DNA from 3 places in the Mojavia sp. genome. Region 3 is predicted to be linked to each of the others. Evidence: predicted binding sites of a transcription regulator. Region 3 holds the regulator's gene; each other region holds the start of a gene.

The links. Region 3 encodes NtcA, which controls nitrogen genes in cyanobacteria. Its sites were predicted from a motif close to TNTGTANNNNNNNNTACANA; they were not measured.
Region 1: the regulator NtcA is predicted to act here: its motif matches at 1,747-1,766, upstream of gifA (glutamine synthetase inactivation factor IF7A).
Region 2: the regulator NtcA is predicted to act here: its motif matches at 2,858-2,877, upstream of AC5JL8_RS12895 (DUF3155 domain-containing protein).

Annotation. Positions count from the first base shown of each region.
Region 1 covers NZ_JCACKA010000089.1:20,314-25,313, forward strand. Annotated here, with positions in the region: gene AC5JL8_RS26040 (RnfABCDGE type electron transport complex subunit D) at 1-219, opposite strand, end outside; gene AC5JL8_RS26045 (ferritin-like domain-containing protein) at 475-1,374, opposite strand; gene gifA (glutamine synthetase inactivation factor IF7A) at 1,839-2,039, shown strand; gene glnA (type I glutamate--ammonia ligase) at 2,413-3,828, opposite strand; gene apcB (allophycocyanin subunit beta) at 4,187-4,696, shown strand.
Region 2 covers NZ_JCACKA010000063.1:131,134-136,133, forward strand. Annotated here, with positions in the region: gene AC5JL8_RS12880 (DUF3611 family protein) at 55-633, opposite strand; gene AC5JL8_RS12885 (PadR family transcriptional regulator) at 1,152-1,499, shown strand; gene AC5JL8_RS12890 (cofactor assembly of complex C subunit B) at 1,553-2,083, shown strand; gene AC5JL8_RS12895 (DUF3155 domain-containing protein) at 2,512-2,829, opposite strand; gene AC5JL8_RS12900 (GAF domain-containing sensor histidine kinase) at 3,116-4,462, shown strand; gene AC5JL8_RS12905 (S-layer homology domain-containing protein) at 4,579-5,000, opposite strand, start outside.
Region 3 covers NZ_JCACKA010000036.1:16,991-21,990, forward strand. Annotated here, with positions in the region: gene AC5JL8_RS06405 (DUF3084 domain-containing protein) at 1-875, opposite strand, end outside; gene ntcA (global nitrogen regulator NtcA) at 1,044-1,715, opposite strand; gene fabI (enoyl-ACP reductase FabI) at 2,094-2,870, shown strand; gene hisB (imidazoleglycerol-phosphate dehydratase HisB) at 3,004-3,645, shown strand; gene AC5JL8_RS06425 (ABC transporter ATP-binding protein) at 3,803-4,786, shown strand.

The sequences.
Region 1 (5,000 bases), on a different contig from region 3:
CAATAATAAGCTGAGTCCCAATGAGGTAATTAAGGCACTACGAACATTAATCATTTGTTCTTTGCCAATGATTAATGAAAAAATCCATTGAGTTGATAGACAAGTAGCGATCGCCACCCCAATCAACTCCGGTCGCAGTGTCCAGTCCCTTGTACCAATTCCCAAAACTAGGAACAAGGAGAGAAATAGAATTTGATAATCTCGAATATCCTTAAGCACATTACCCGTCTATTCAGGGATTACCCTGAGATTTTTCACCAATCTAGACGCGTACAGGCTGAAATATTATTGTTGTTACAGATTTTGTTACAAATTGCATTTTGCGTCAGATATTAATTTCGGCAAAAAAAATAGGTAAGGCATATGCCCTACCTAGTAGTCTGCTAAATCAAAATTAATGAGTGTAGACCGACACAAAGCCGTAGAAACTAATAGACACGGAGAACCAGAAAATTAAATTTCCTCCCGTCCTCTTCAAGCTGTGGTTTTTTTGCTGTTATTTTCTTTGCCCTTAATACCGTTGAGGAACATTGGCACAAACTTCTCCATAAATGCTTGAGGATCGCGCTGCCAAGCTTTTTGTGCTACCTGAATCCTAGTAAACTGCAACTCTGGCGCTAATAAGGTTTGTGGTAAGCGCTCCATTAGATACTGGGGACGTTGCCAAACGGGCATGGTATTTGCCACTTCTACCAGTTTGGCAACCCGCCGCAGTTCTGCACCTAGAGTGATATCCATTCCCGATTCAAATGCCGCTTGTTCAATTGCCGCATACTTTTGCTTGGCTTGCTCAACTTTTTGCCGATGTTCTGGACTTTTATCTGCTATTTGTGCTAACCAACGGTTACCCCAGCGGACGTGTCCTGCTTCCTCTGGCAGAATTTTTTCAATGGTTTCGCGGATTTTAATATTTTCTTCTGTTTGCGGTGCTTGCTTGAGGGCGTAAATGTGGGCTGAGAAATACTCACAGCCTCTTTTTTCGGTAATGTTAATCGCTGCCAACGCTGCAATAATACCGTCCTCTAGGTTATTTTTTGCATCCAAATATTCTTTATCTAAAAGACGATCAAATTCATCGATATAGGAAGACCCAGGGGGAGTTCCGACATCAGCTCCCAAATCTACCAGCAAATCAGTTAGCCACATGGCATGACGAGCTTCATCCGAGACATGGTGAGACAAATCCCGCACTAGTTCCCGTGGCTGTCCATTGAGTTTTTCAATTACCTCAGTCAGGTCTTTGCAACTGCGTTGCTCGCTGTAGCGGTAACGGTTGAGGGTAATCAGATGAAGTTCGCGATCGCGTACTACCTGTTTGAGGATATCCCTCGCACTCATCGCATTCTGAAATTTCCGTGGGTAAGTAACTGTCATAGTTTTATGAAGTTTTATAAAGTTTGTTTTCGCTATTTTTGATGGTAACTTAATTTCTCTCTACTACAGCGCTAGCGCTGGCTCACCCAAAAAGTCATTTTTAGAATTTAGGTAAATCGCTCAAATCACCTGAATGTAAGCATTTTGCATAAGTATGAGGGAGGTTTATGGTCTCTGATTCCTCAAATCTAAATAAGCGTAACTAATAAATAATCAATCTAGTGGTAGGTGTATCTCTCCAACTGATACCAACCTGAAGAAAGATGTCTAATTCAATTGCTAGGTGAGCTAAGTCAAAGGAGTTCTTCGTCGCTTTGTGTTGAAGGAAAATATCAAAATTAGAAAAGATTAAGTTTTGTTACTAAAAAGCATTTTGTAACTTTAGCTACAGAATTTCATGCTATATTAATTATCGAAAGAGTAAATCAATCATCTATAACTAAAAGCTTAGGGAGAACCATAGTATGTCTATTCAAGAGAAATCTCGTGCAATCATGGCGCGTCAATATCAAGAAGTCAAGAATCGTCAACAATCGATGCTGATGCGTAGCGCACAGGAGCTAGGTCTTCCTGAAGAAGTATCCCATTACTGGAACCCCATTCAAGGTAAGATTGACCCTACCACACGGGTAATTTATGGCAGCAGCCACGCTGCTATGAGTTAGGCTGTAAGAAATCTTAACTGAATTTTTTTAAGTTAGAACTTATACACCATGAATGAGAAATCAGGTGTTTCAGCCTTAATACATGGATAAACTCCCCCTTCCACAAAGGGGGTTTTGCATCAGTCCAGTAATGAACTCTAAAAAAAAGCCACCCTATAGGGTGGCAAAAAAAATTACAAGTAAAGCGTGACAGCAAGAATTATCAAGTTGCAACAATAGGTGGAAAACTTAACTTATAAGCTTTCTTTCCTTCTGCCCTCTGAATTGAAAGAGTGCTGAGTTGAGAGTTCTGAGTTGAGAGTAAAAATATTAGTTCCCAGTTCCCAGTCCCCTGTACCCAATCCCCAGTCCCTTCTGGCACTAGTTATGGCAATTAGCAATCGTAATAAAGGTAAAACTCATAGGGATGAGGACGCAGTTGTAATTGCTCAACTTCGTTAGCCAACTTGTAGTCAATCCAGTTTTCGATGAAGTCTTCCGTGAACACGCCTGTTTCTGTCAAGAAAGCGTGGTCATTTTCTAATGCTCCCAATGCTTTATCTAGAGAGCCTGGAGTGGAAGGAACTTTTGCCAGTTCTTCCGGAGAGAGTTCATAGATATTTCTATCTAAGGGTTCACCGGGATGGATTTTGTTCTTGATGCCATCGAGACCAGCACAAAGCATGGCAGCAAATGCCAAGTAGGGGTTAGATGTAGCGTCTGGACAACGGAACTCTAACCGTTTAGCTTTGGGGTTTGTGCCAGAAAGAGGAATCCGAACAGAAGCAGAACGGTTACCTTGGGAGTAAGCCAAGTTAACAGGTGCTTCATAACCAGGCACTAGGCGCTTGTAAGAGTTGGTAGTGGGGTTGGTGATTGCTAACAGTGCTGGCGCGTGTTTGAGGATACCGCCAATGTAGTACAGCGCCATTTCGCTCAAACCAGCATACTTATCGCCTGCAAATAGAGGTTTGCCATCCTTCCAGATAGACTGGTGAGTGTGCATCCCAGAACCGTTATCGCCAAACAGTGGTTTGGGCATGAAGGTAACGGTTTTGCTGTATTTCTTGGCAACGTTCTTGATGACATATTTGTAAGTCATCAACCAGTCAGCAGCTTCGATTAGCTTACCAAAGCGGAAACCTAGTTCACACTGACCACCAGTGGCAACTTCGTGGTGTTGTTTTTCAATGGGTACGCCGCAAGCCGCCATTGTCAGCAGCATTTCTGTACGCATATCTTGGAAGGTATCCGTTGGTGCAACTGGGAAGTAACCTTCTTTAAAGCGTGGCTTGTAAGCTAGGTTGGGGCCTTCATCTTTACCAGAATTCCAACGACCTTCTACAGAGTCTACGTAGTAGTAGCCTGCGTTGGCGGTTTGGTCAAAGCGCGCATCATCGAAGATGAAAAACTCGGCTTCTGGGCCAAAAAATGCTGTGTCACCAAGACCAGTAGAAACTAAGTAATCTACGGCTTTTTGGGCAATCACGCGAGGACAACGGCTATACCACTCGCCTGTGCGGGGTTCTTTAATGCTACAAATTATACTTAGCGTTGGCTCTTTCATGAACGGGTCGATCCAGGCAGTGTTTGGATCAAGCACCATTGTCATGTCTGATTCTTCGATGCCTTTCCAACCCCGAATACTGGAACCGTCGAAAGGTACGCCCTCAGTGAATGAACTTTCATCGATTTGGTTGTAGTACATGGTGAGATGTTGCCATGTCCCTGGTGTATCGATGAATTTCAGATCAATCATCTGAATTTTTTGGTCTTGAATCAGTTTCAAGACTTCTTGTGGGGTTGTCATTGTTACTCCTTCTCTGCCAATTAAATAAACTCAAACTAGAATCTTCAACGCCTGCTGACCCTGCTGAGCTGAACCCAATTGTGACACACCTGGAATATCCTAAGGATAGGAGATTAGAGAAATTTGTAGTTTTTGTTACAGATCGTCTGGTTTACAGCTTATATTAACCTTTCCCTAACATCTGTACAAAACTCGAACATATCATCTCAGAGGGGGCAACTTTGGCATAGAATCCTTAAGTAGCGGATAGATTGTTTTGTGCCGAATCTATATTGTAATTGGCACAAAAAATTACTGGTGCATGAAAGCAGCCAAATTAATATCAAACCATAGATAGTAATGATTGGGAGAAAAAGGAATGCGCGATGCAGTAACAAGCTTAATTAAGAATTATGACGTAGCTGGACGGTATTTTGATCGCAATGCGATCGATAGCCTTAAATCATACTTTGAAAGTGGTACATCACGAGTACAAGCAGCAGGAGCAATCAATTCTAATGCAGCTGCAATTGTCAAGCAGGCTGGTTCCAAATTATTTGAAGAACAGCCAGAGTTGATTCGCCCAGGCGGAAATGCTTACACGACTCGTCGTTATGCAGCTTGTCTGCGGGATATGGATTACTACTTGCGCTATGCTACCTATGCGCTGGTTGCTGGCAACACCAATGTGTTAGATGAGCGGGTACTACAAGGGCTGCGGGAAACTTACAATTCTTTAGGCGTGCCTATTGGCCCCACGGTTCGCGGAGTTCAAATTATGAAGGATATTGTCAAAGAACAAGTTGCAGCCGCAGGTGTGGCTAATGCTGCCTTTGTGGATGAACCGTTTGACCATATCACTCGTGAGTTAAGTGAAACCGATATTTAGACATTAGGGGCAGGCAAGATTTCTACCCCTATAAAAATATCAAAAGCGCGCCCTCCTTTGGGCACGCTTCGCTAATGCACTTGAAATGTTTTGCCAAGAATTATTGTCTAACGACAAGTCTTTTTTCTACAAAGACGCGATCGCCTACAGCACTGGTGTTTGCGTTGCGTCTCCGACAGTAGAAGCCAATCGTAAATAGGTACTTTAGTAGAGCTTCTAATTTTGCCGAATTATACCGCTTCTCGATTATATGTAATACACTTTGAAGAAAAAATTTAAATATTTATAGTATTCTAAAATAAGT
Region 2 (5,000 bases), on a different contig from region 3:
TTGCAAATACAAAAATTTTGCTCTGCCAATCTTGCCAATGATTAAATATCCCTTCTAAGGCCGAGTAATCCGATTGAGGAGCCACAGCGAGGCAATCAGTCCTGCAAAGTGAGCCATGACTGTGTTTGTGTTTGCCTGCACTACAAACATATCCAAACCACTGATGAATGGTTGGTTACCTTGAGGAGCAAAGAAAATTTGAGTTTGAGTAATGGCTCTGGCTGCTAGAGTTCCTACAATCGCCTGTGCCCCTAACAAAGTCAATAGTATTCCTAGCAAATTTACCATTATACCTAAGCGTAATACTTGTACAGTCTCGCTTTTACGCGGACGGTTGTTGGGATTAGCAGATAGCAATTGATTACCTAATCTCGTATAACGGTAAGCCAAATAAATACCTACACCCAAGGCAACCAGCCCACAAATTGCCAGAAAGATACCAAATCCCGCTCCTGCATTATTACCTGTACTACCAGGTCTTTGACTAGAGATAGCAAACAGCAGCAGAATTACACCAGAAACCACGCCTAGTACTAGCTGGAACCAAAAACTAATCCAACCTGTAAGACGGAACTTTTGGCCAATTGCCCGAAGATTAGAGGAAGACGCTGTAGCGTCAGAGTTTTGTGACATATTGGTAACCAATGTGCTAGGCGCTTCTACAGGGGCTGGGTATTAGGTATTAGATATTAGGTATCAGATATTAAGAAAACTCTTCTCTATTCCCCAGTATCCAGCCCCTAGTCACCATATTTTAAGGTCTGCACTGGCATAATTACTGTAAAAAAAGTGTTTATTAAGTTTTACAGACAAAATTGCATTTTACCTGTAAAATTTCTTCGATAGCAGCTTATGCTTAAGCAGTTCTAACCAGCTCGGCATCACTTGACACTAAGACGGCAGCAAAGCCAAGGTCTTAATCGCTCCTCACCACACCGTCTTGAGCTTGGGTAGGAACGCAGTATTTTGCGTTCCTTAAACTCACACACTCGTCCCACAACTTTAATCAGCGTGGGTCATCGTTTGATGTCTACCCTTTAGAAATTCTGCCTAAGTAGCGTTATATACTTAGCCTACTTCGGTAGCGCTGTATACTAACTACAAGCATTGTATATACCACCCTAAGACATTTTTTTAGCCATTCACTAACCATGAAACTTGAGGATATATATCAATTCTTTGAGAATCCTCCGCCAACTTACCTCTGTCAGGAACTAGCAGTTTGTTACATTCTGTATGTTTTACTACAAGGTGAATCCTACGGAACCGAGTTGATCCAGCGATTGGAGACTGAAAACCCAACCTATAGGCTTTCGGATACCGTGCTTTACAGTGCGATCAAATTTCTCGAAGACCAAAGAGCAATCACTGGGTATTGGAAAAAACTCGAAGGGCGGGGACGCCCTAGACGAATGTACCAAGTTTCTCCAGAATGGCAAGTTCAATCACAGGATTTAGCTCAACTTTGGTTAGACTACATCAATCAAAGGACAAATTAACGAATAATTGATAATGAATAAGTCTCCTCCAGTCAAACAGTAAGTACTTTTTTATGGATACTGCTATTCTGCCATCCACATTGCTGCTAACCTTTTTGTTATCGGTTGGGCTGTTTTTCTTTATTCGTGCCTCAACTAAAGACCGCACCCAAACAGCACAACTGATATCTGAGCAAGACGAAGCTACTTTAATGCCTCAATTACAAGAGTATTTTCGCTCCCGGTCTTATCGAGTGGCAGCGATAGACCGAGAAAAAAACCAAGTGACTTTTGAAGGGTTTGTTAAACCAAGCTGGTTTTTGGCAGTGTTTTTGACACTGTTGGCATCGATTGGTCTTGTTTGTCTATCATTGGTTTTATCACTGCTGTTTCCTAGCTTTAGTGCCTTGTTTGTAGGCATACTATTGCTGTCGCCTTTGAGTGGCCTTTTTTATTGGAAAAAAGCTGGAAGACTTGAGAAAGTATCGCTCAAATTGGAAGCCAGACCAAATGAGCAATACTCCTCAAGTAAAATGACTGTAATTGCCCATCGGGACGAACTCATTGAGTTACAGAGGGCGCTACAGTTAAAACTTATTGAATAACTATTGATGTTATCAATCATCCATTAGTATGAGATGCAGGCTTCTGACAAAATTTTCCGGAGACAGGCATTAGGGAGCTGAAAAGACAAGTAATAATATGTCAATTACCCTACGATATTATATCGTAGGGAAAAACTATATCTTTTGATAGAGCGTTCTGAGCAATCCACTAATTGAGCGTGCAACTTCGCTCTTGCTTATAGACACGTTTCGCTCTATTCTGACTCCCTTCTGCATGATCAGACTATAAATCAACCCGTGCAAACAAGCATGGTTTGAGATGAGTTGATTGTCCGATTACCTGGACTAGCTCTACTGGCAAATCAACTACAAACTAAAAAAATGAAAATTTGGCATAACATGAGCAATTTTGCCAGTTAAATGATTGTCAGAAGCCGTATGCAATACGTAAATTAAGCATTCGTGCGTCAGCGACTAGCCAAAGCTAATGTTTCCTGACCAGCAGGAGCTTCTAAGATCCTCAAGCTGGGAAACAAGAAATGATTTTCTTCTACGTATTGAGCACCAAATAGTCCTTTTTCTGCCCAAAAATAACGGTCTGTGGTGTGTTCGTTCCGCTTTACCAGTAGCAATGCAGGTGGGGCAATTCCTTCAGCTAGAATAAATTTTCTAGCTGCTGTAACTGGTTTTTCTTCGCCACTTTCGATGCTATATTGAGGCACGTGCTCTAGAATTCGCCGCCCTTCTTGGCGACGACGACTTTTGCGCTTCCGTCTCCTGGCCAACCTATTTTCCTCCTCTTTCAAGCTATAAATTGTAGTGTTAGCTACAAAATACGTCGTAATTATATAGGTTCTAGTTCAAAAAATCAACCGTTTTTCACCTTTTGATACAGCAAAAATAATATCTTTAATTTAAGGGCAGATAAATCAAAATTAGGAAATATATAATTTCCTGGCGCAAACCATTACTAAAAAGATTTAGTTAAGCTTTATTAAATGATCTGTGAAAAATTAAGCCTCTTCTTTAATGTACCCTCAAAGTCTGTAATTCTGAGCAATATTCTAAAAAATGTTAATGTCTGCCAGTTCTGATTTTGTTGCTCTGTGCCGAGAGCAAATAGCACTACTAACCCAAGGGCTTGGAGCATCGTTAAGTGTTGTCTATCTAACACAAGAATTGGTAGAAGCTCCTACAGATCAGGCGAAATTAATTCCTGTGGTGATTTATCCAGAGACGGCAATATTACCTCCAGGGGAGGATGCTACTGAGGCGACAGGATGTAGGCAACTTCAAGTAGGAAATATTTTGGCATTACCCCAGTATCCCAGAAAATTATTGGCACCAGGGTCGGAATCTTCTAGCTCATCACAGGAATCTGGGATGCCAGAGGAATATATGCTCAGTAGCAACCAAATGGTTTTGCCTCTAATCCATGAGGGTGTGATGATGGGGTTACTGGTGACAGGTAGGGAAGACAGGGCATGGAGTGAGCAAGAGCAAAATGAAATTCAAAGGATAGCCCAAACGCTGGCGATCGCCTGTATTTTGGATCAGCGTCGAGCATGGTTACAGCATGAGCTACATCAACAACAAATCCTGCAAGAACAGCAGCGCGATTTGTTAGATAATTTATTGCACCAGTTTCGCAATCCCTTAACAGCATTAAGAACCTTTGGTAAACTACTGATCAAGCGATTGCGGCCAGGAGATCCTAACCGAGATGTCGCAACCAATATAGTCCGAGAAAGCGATCGCCTCCAAGAATTATTGCAACAGTTTGATCAAGCTATTGACTTGACACAGGCAGATTTAGCTCCACTCTCGCTGCCAGAAAACCGAGAATTCGTAGAAGCGACTATTCAAAAAGAATCTAAACCAGCCCTTTTATTGCCAGGAACAGGAGATAAAGTAGCTGACTGCTCTTTAGCAGATTTGTTAACACCATTGTTAATCTCAGCTAAAGCTATTGCACAGGAACGAAATCTACAACTGATAACTAAAATTCCTCGAAATTTACCTTTAGTACGCGCTAATATCAAAGCATTACAAGAGGTAATAAGTAATATAATTGATAATGCCTTGAAATATACTCCTGCTGGTGGTAAGATTCTAGTTCAGCTAGGACAAAAAAAAGATAATTTTCAAGGAATTTCTATCAGTGACACAGGTCCTGGGATTCCTCCGCAAGATTTAGAACATCTTGGAGAGCGTCATTACCGTGGTGTACAAGCAAAAACAGAAATACCTGGCACAGGTTTGGGGCTAGCGATTGCCAAACAATTAATAGAACAAATGCAGGGCAAGATTGAAGTTTTTAGCCCTGCAATTAATTCGCTGATTACATCACCTAAGACACCGGGAACTACGTTTATTATTTGGTTACCTGAAGTTCACCGAAACAGTGCTGATTCCTGAGTAACAAGTGCTGATTAAAAAACTAAAATGAATTGCACGAGCGCACAAACAGCCTCAGTACTCAGCACTACTGAAAATTAATCACTTGTAAATAAGCAATAGCTAATAACTGAAGCCTATCTGAGTGATACCAGCAAATTTTGATTGATTGTCATTTGGAGGTCGGTGTCTGGGTCAATTGCAATTAAATCAACGCTGCTTTTACCAAAGAACAACCCAATCAACGCACCGATACCAGCCCCACCCAGAACTTCTTCTGTAGCGATCGCGCGATCGCCCGTGACTGCTGATACCGCAGCCGCTGCTCCTGCGCCCAAGACGGTATTCTGAATGATAGTGCCAGTACTTGTACCTTTGTTGACTGTTTGTGTTTTGGTAATCACTTCAGAAGTGGCATTAAGCTGATACTCTTGCCCTGTGGTTAAAACCAGTCTCTGGGCAACGAATTGAGAACCACCTTGAGCGGGTTTAAGTTGTCCAATCACCTGACTACCAGCAGGAATTACTACTGCTCCCTCCTGTGTAACCACGTTTTGCG
Region 3 (5,000 bases):
CGCAGATCCCGGTACGACTGATAATATTTTTCCAGTCTCGCCACTTCTTGTTCTAGATAGTTCTGCTGCCTTTCCAATTCTCTAAGGCGAGATTCCCGTTTGGCAATTACTTGCTCCCTTGCTGCAACTTCGGCATTGCGCTTTTGAATTAGTTGATCGAGACTGGCAATCTTTTGATCCCGTTGTTCAATAGCTTCTTGCCTGTTGGCTAATTCGCGATCGCGTTTTTCAATAGCTGTTTTGGCTTCATCAATGGCTTTTTTGGCTTCAGCGTACAGTCGTTGCCTTTCTGTTTTGAGTTGTTCAACTGCTGCCTGCAATGCCTTTCTTTGATCGTAAACGCTTTGAAGTTCAGCTATTGCTTTTTGATATTGAGCTACAACTTGGTCTAATTCGCTTTGAGTGCGCTGGAGTTGAGCTTGCGTTTGGGCTTGTTGAGAAATAGTACGGTTGAGTTGGGCTTGCGTTGCCTGTTGTTTGGCATTAGCTGCTTGTAAAGACTGATTAATTGCCTGCAAGTCTCGTTGAGCTTTTACTTGCTCCTTTCTTGCTTGGTTAAGTTCACCCTCTACTTGGCTTTTCTGAGCTTCCGTGGTTTTTAGCTGTTCACGCTTGTTCCTGAGGTCTGTTTGAATATCTTCTAACTCAAAGACTCCCTTGCGTAACCCTTCGTCAGCAGCAAATAAAATTGCTAAAGTTGATGCCGAAATTAAAGTTCCAGTAAAAATCGTTACTAGTACAGCCGTATTTTTAGGGCGTAGCTTAAAGAGTGAGAGGCGCGCCTTGCCAACCCGTGTGCCGATACGATCACCCACGGTGGCAAGCATGCCTCCCAAAATTAAAATTGCTGCGATGAGGATGTACCCGGTGGTCATCTTCAGCTACCGAAATGCTTCCAGATACAGCCTACTACTTTCAACCATTTTTTGTGGGGGACGAGGGATTGGCAATAGCCGAATTTACTCAATTTTTTAGATTTACCTCCATGTTAGTGCCATTTCTAAAAACACAATACGTGTCACCTCTGCTTCCCCCAATTGCTTTTAAGTGAATTGCCTACTTAAAGTAACAGGTTTATGCACAGTAATCTTCTTTTTGTGGATGGAAATCATCTTTTTTTCTCGCAAATCTCCAAGTAACCTGGTGACGGTAACGCGAGTAGAACCGATTGCTTCAGCGATCGCCTGATGAGATAGCTTCAAATCAATTGTGATCCCATCAGCGCAAGGAACCCCAAAATCACGGCAGAGAATTAACAAAAAACTCACTAACCTGGAACCCATATCTCGGTGAGCGAGAGTTTCAATCATCATCTCTGTTTGTAAAATTCGCGAAGACAAACCTCGCAGCATCAACATTGATAATTCTGGATTTTCCTTGAGTGCTTGCTCCACCTGTTCAATTGGAGCTGACAGTAATTCTACAGGCGTAAATGCAACGGCATGGTAAAACCGATCCGACTTGTTTCCCGTTAGCAGCGACAACACACCAAAAACGCTATTTTCCCGCAGCAGTGCTACTGTTATTTCTTCTCCTGCCTCGTACACCCTGGAAAGTTTAACAGCACCTTTCAAAAGAAAATAAACTCGTTCAGCAGGATCGCCAGGAAAAAAGATCGTTTTATTTCGTTCAAACGTTTCCACAACCGGCGGAAAAGCTCCGGTTGCCATTTGACGGAAAACATTTGCTAGGGCTTTATCTTGTGTCACGATCATCTCCCTTCCCCTACCCAATGCCGGAAAAACAAAAACTGATTACCTAAGAATACACCTGAAAAATCAATAAAGCACCGTCAACCTTTCTGTACTTTCCTATACTCAAAATTAATGCTTTATAGTTATTTGTTTATAATGATACATAATTTTTGATATTTTTAGTGATTAATCCTTGAATATGGCTTAAATTAGCTGTATTAAAAAGGTTTTTTAAAGACAAAATCAAGATAAATTGAGAATATATAAAGGATTAATCAGTAATTTTATTGTATTAAACTGTCTTACCAATAATCATTTTTACAAATCCTGTAAAAAACAAAGACAAACTAGCCTCAGATTCTAGTATGCTCCTAATGATTGTTCACATTAACAATTGCTATGCTAAATCTGACTGGAAAAAATGCCCTTGTCACAGGTATTGCAAATAACCGCTCGATCGCCTGGGGGATCGCTCAACAACTACACAAAGCCGGAGCTAACTTAGGTATTACCTACTTGCCAGATGAACGAGGCAAGATGGAGAAAAAAGTTGCTGAATTGGTAGAACCCCTTAACCCCAGCTTATTTCTTCCCTGTGATGTCCAAAACGACGAACAAATTCAATCTACTTTTGAAACAATCCGCAATAAGTGGGAAAAACTAGATATCCTCGTCCACTGTCTGGCCTTTGCCAATAAAGATGATTTAAGTGGTGATTTTAGCCAAACATCACGCGCTGGCTTTAACACGGCGCTACAAATTAGCACATACTCACTGGTGCAATTGAGTGGTGCAGCTAAACCTTTGATGACAGAAGGAGGAAGTATCCTCACCCTCAGCTATTTAGGCAGCGTCAGGGCAATTCCTAACTATAACGTCATGGGTGTTGCTAAGGCAGGATTGGAAGCAAGTGTACGTTACTTAGCTGCTGAAATGGGGCCACAAAATATCCGAGTCAATGCCATCTCCGCCGGGCCAATCCGTACTTTGGCATCAAGCGCGGTAGGAGGAATTTTAGATATGATTCATCATGTCGAGCAAGTTGCGCCCCTGCGACGCACAGTAACTCAATTAGAAGTAGGCAATACTGCGGCTTTTTTATGTAGTGACCTGTCCAGTGGTATTACAGGACAAGTCCTATATGTGGATGCAGGATATGAAATCATGGGAATGTAAGGAAATTGGGGATTGGGGATTGGGTATTGGGAAGAAGAGGCAGAAAAGAGGAAATGACTGTGAGTTATCCCTGCACTCTTTCCTAGTCCCCAGTCCCTAGTCTCTAGTCCCTAGCCCCTAGTATCCATTAACTATGCAAATCAGCGATTACCAAATTAATTCACACCACAACCAGTCAATTCCAAACCTGCGGATTGCCACTGTCCATCGCACTACCGGCGAAACCGATATACAAGTCACTATCAACCTCGATGGTACAGGGATTTGTAAGGCTGCAACAGGCATTCCATTTTTGGATCATATGCTGCATCAAATTGCTTCCCACGGGCTGATTGACTTGGATGTCCAAGCACAGGGAGACTGGGAAATTGATGACCACCACACCAACGAAGATGTGGGTATTACTTTAGGGCAGGCTTTTAGTAAAGCTCTAGGTGATAGGAAGGGTATTAATCGCTTTGGGAATTTCCTCGCGCCGCTGGATGAGGCATTAGTTCAGGTAGCACTGGACTTTTCTGGTCGCCCCCACCTCAGTTACGGTTTAGAGATCCCTACACAGCGGGTAGGAAACTATGATACCCAACTGGTACGCGAATTTTTTGTAGCATTAGTGAACCACAGCCAAATGACATTGCACATTCGTCAGTTAGATGGTATAAATTCCCATCACATCATTGAAGCAACATTTAAGGCGTTTGCCAGAGCAATGCGGATAGCGGTGGAGATAGACCCCCGTCGTGCTGGCATGATTCCTAGTTCTAAGGGAGTTTTGTAAAGTCATTGTGTGTATCAATTAGCTACCCAGTTGCCGATAATTGCCACACTTAGTTGTGTTTGTTATTGCTATCAACTGGGTAACCTGTATTTAATACCGAGTTACAGCTAAGTGTGACTTTGGTAGTTAGTAATTGCTAATTGATAATTAAACCAAGATGAAGTCTGTTGCAGACGCGCCCGATGCTCTACTGAATACTAGAGACACTCCGCCAGTAGTCCTAACTTCTGAGTTGCGGAAAGTTTATCGAACTGGCTTTTGGCTGAATCAAAAAGTTCTGTCTCTTAAAAGCTGTTCTTTAACCGTTTACCAAGGGGAAACTTTTGGGTTGCTAGGCCCGAATGGTGCTGGTAAAACCACGCTTTTAAAACTATTGCTGGGAATCATTCGCCCTAGTTCTGGGCGAGGATTATTATTAGGTAAACCATTAGGCGATCGCAGTGTCAAACAATGCATCGGCTACCTACCAGAAAATCCGTATTTATATGAATATCTCACCGGTTGGGAATTTTTGCAGCTAGCCGCTGGACTATTCCAAATTCCCCACAGGGTACAACGCCAACGCATTCCCCAACTTCTGGAATTAGTTGGTTTATCCTCGTTCGATACCCGTAAAAAGCAGATGCGGCGATACTCTAAAGGTATGCTACAACGTGTCGGTATGGCACAGGCGCTAATTAACGATCCAGAATTGGTATTTCTAGATGAACCAATGTCTGGTTTAGATCCTGTGGGACGCTACCAAATGCGGGAAATTATCCTAAAGCTAAAAGCAGCAGGTAAAACAATTTTTTTCAATAGTCATATTCTCAGTGAAGTTGAGCAAGTTTGCGATCGCGTTGCTATCCTTGCTCAAGGTGAATTAATTTGTACTGGTTCCCTCAACGAACTCTTAGGAAGCTCTGGCACATATCATGTTAAAGGTCAAGGTGGTGACGGCGAAATTCTCAAACAATGGTTACCCAGTTTAGTTTTTAACTCTGATGGTTCTTGGCAAGGTACATTACAAGATGATTACTATGATTTTTTATCAAGTCTTCGCCTAATGGGAGGGCAAATTATTACTATGAACTTGTCCCGTACCTCTCTAGAAGAGTTTTTTATCCAACAGATCCAACAAAAAAATAATTCACTTCACTAGTACAGCACGGCGTAAATAAACCACCTATTGTAAATGTCTGAAAACCTTGCGAAAAGCTAATTACCAATTCCGCGCAGCGGTACTAGTTTAGTTACCGAAGAGCTTTGCAACTCAAAATATACCTAATTATGTTGAAGTAGTGGCCAAGAAGTACAGATTATTTCCGGTTCTACTTCTGCGACTATTTTTTGCGATAATATTATCTAGAAAAATG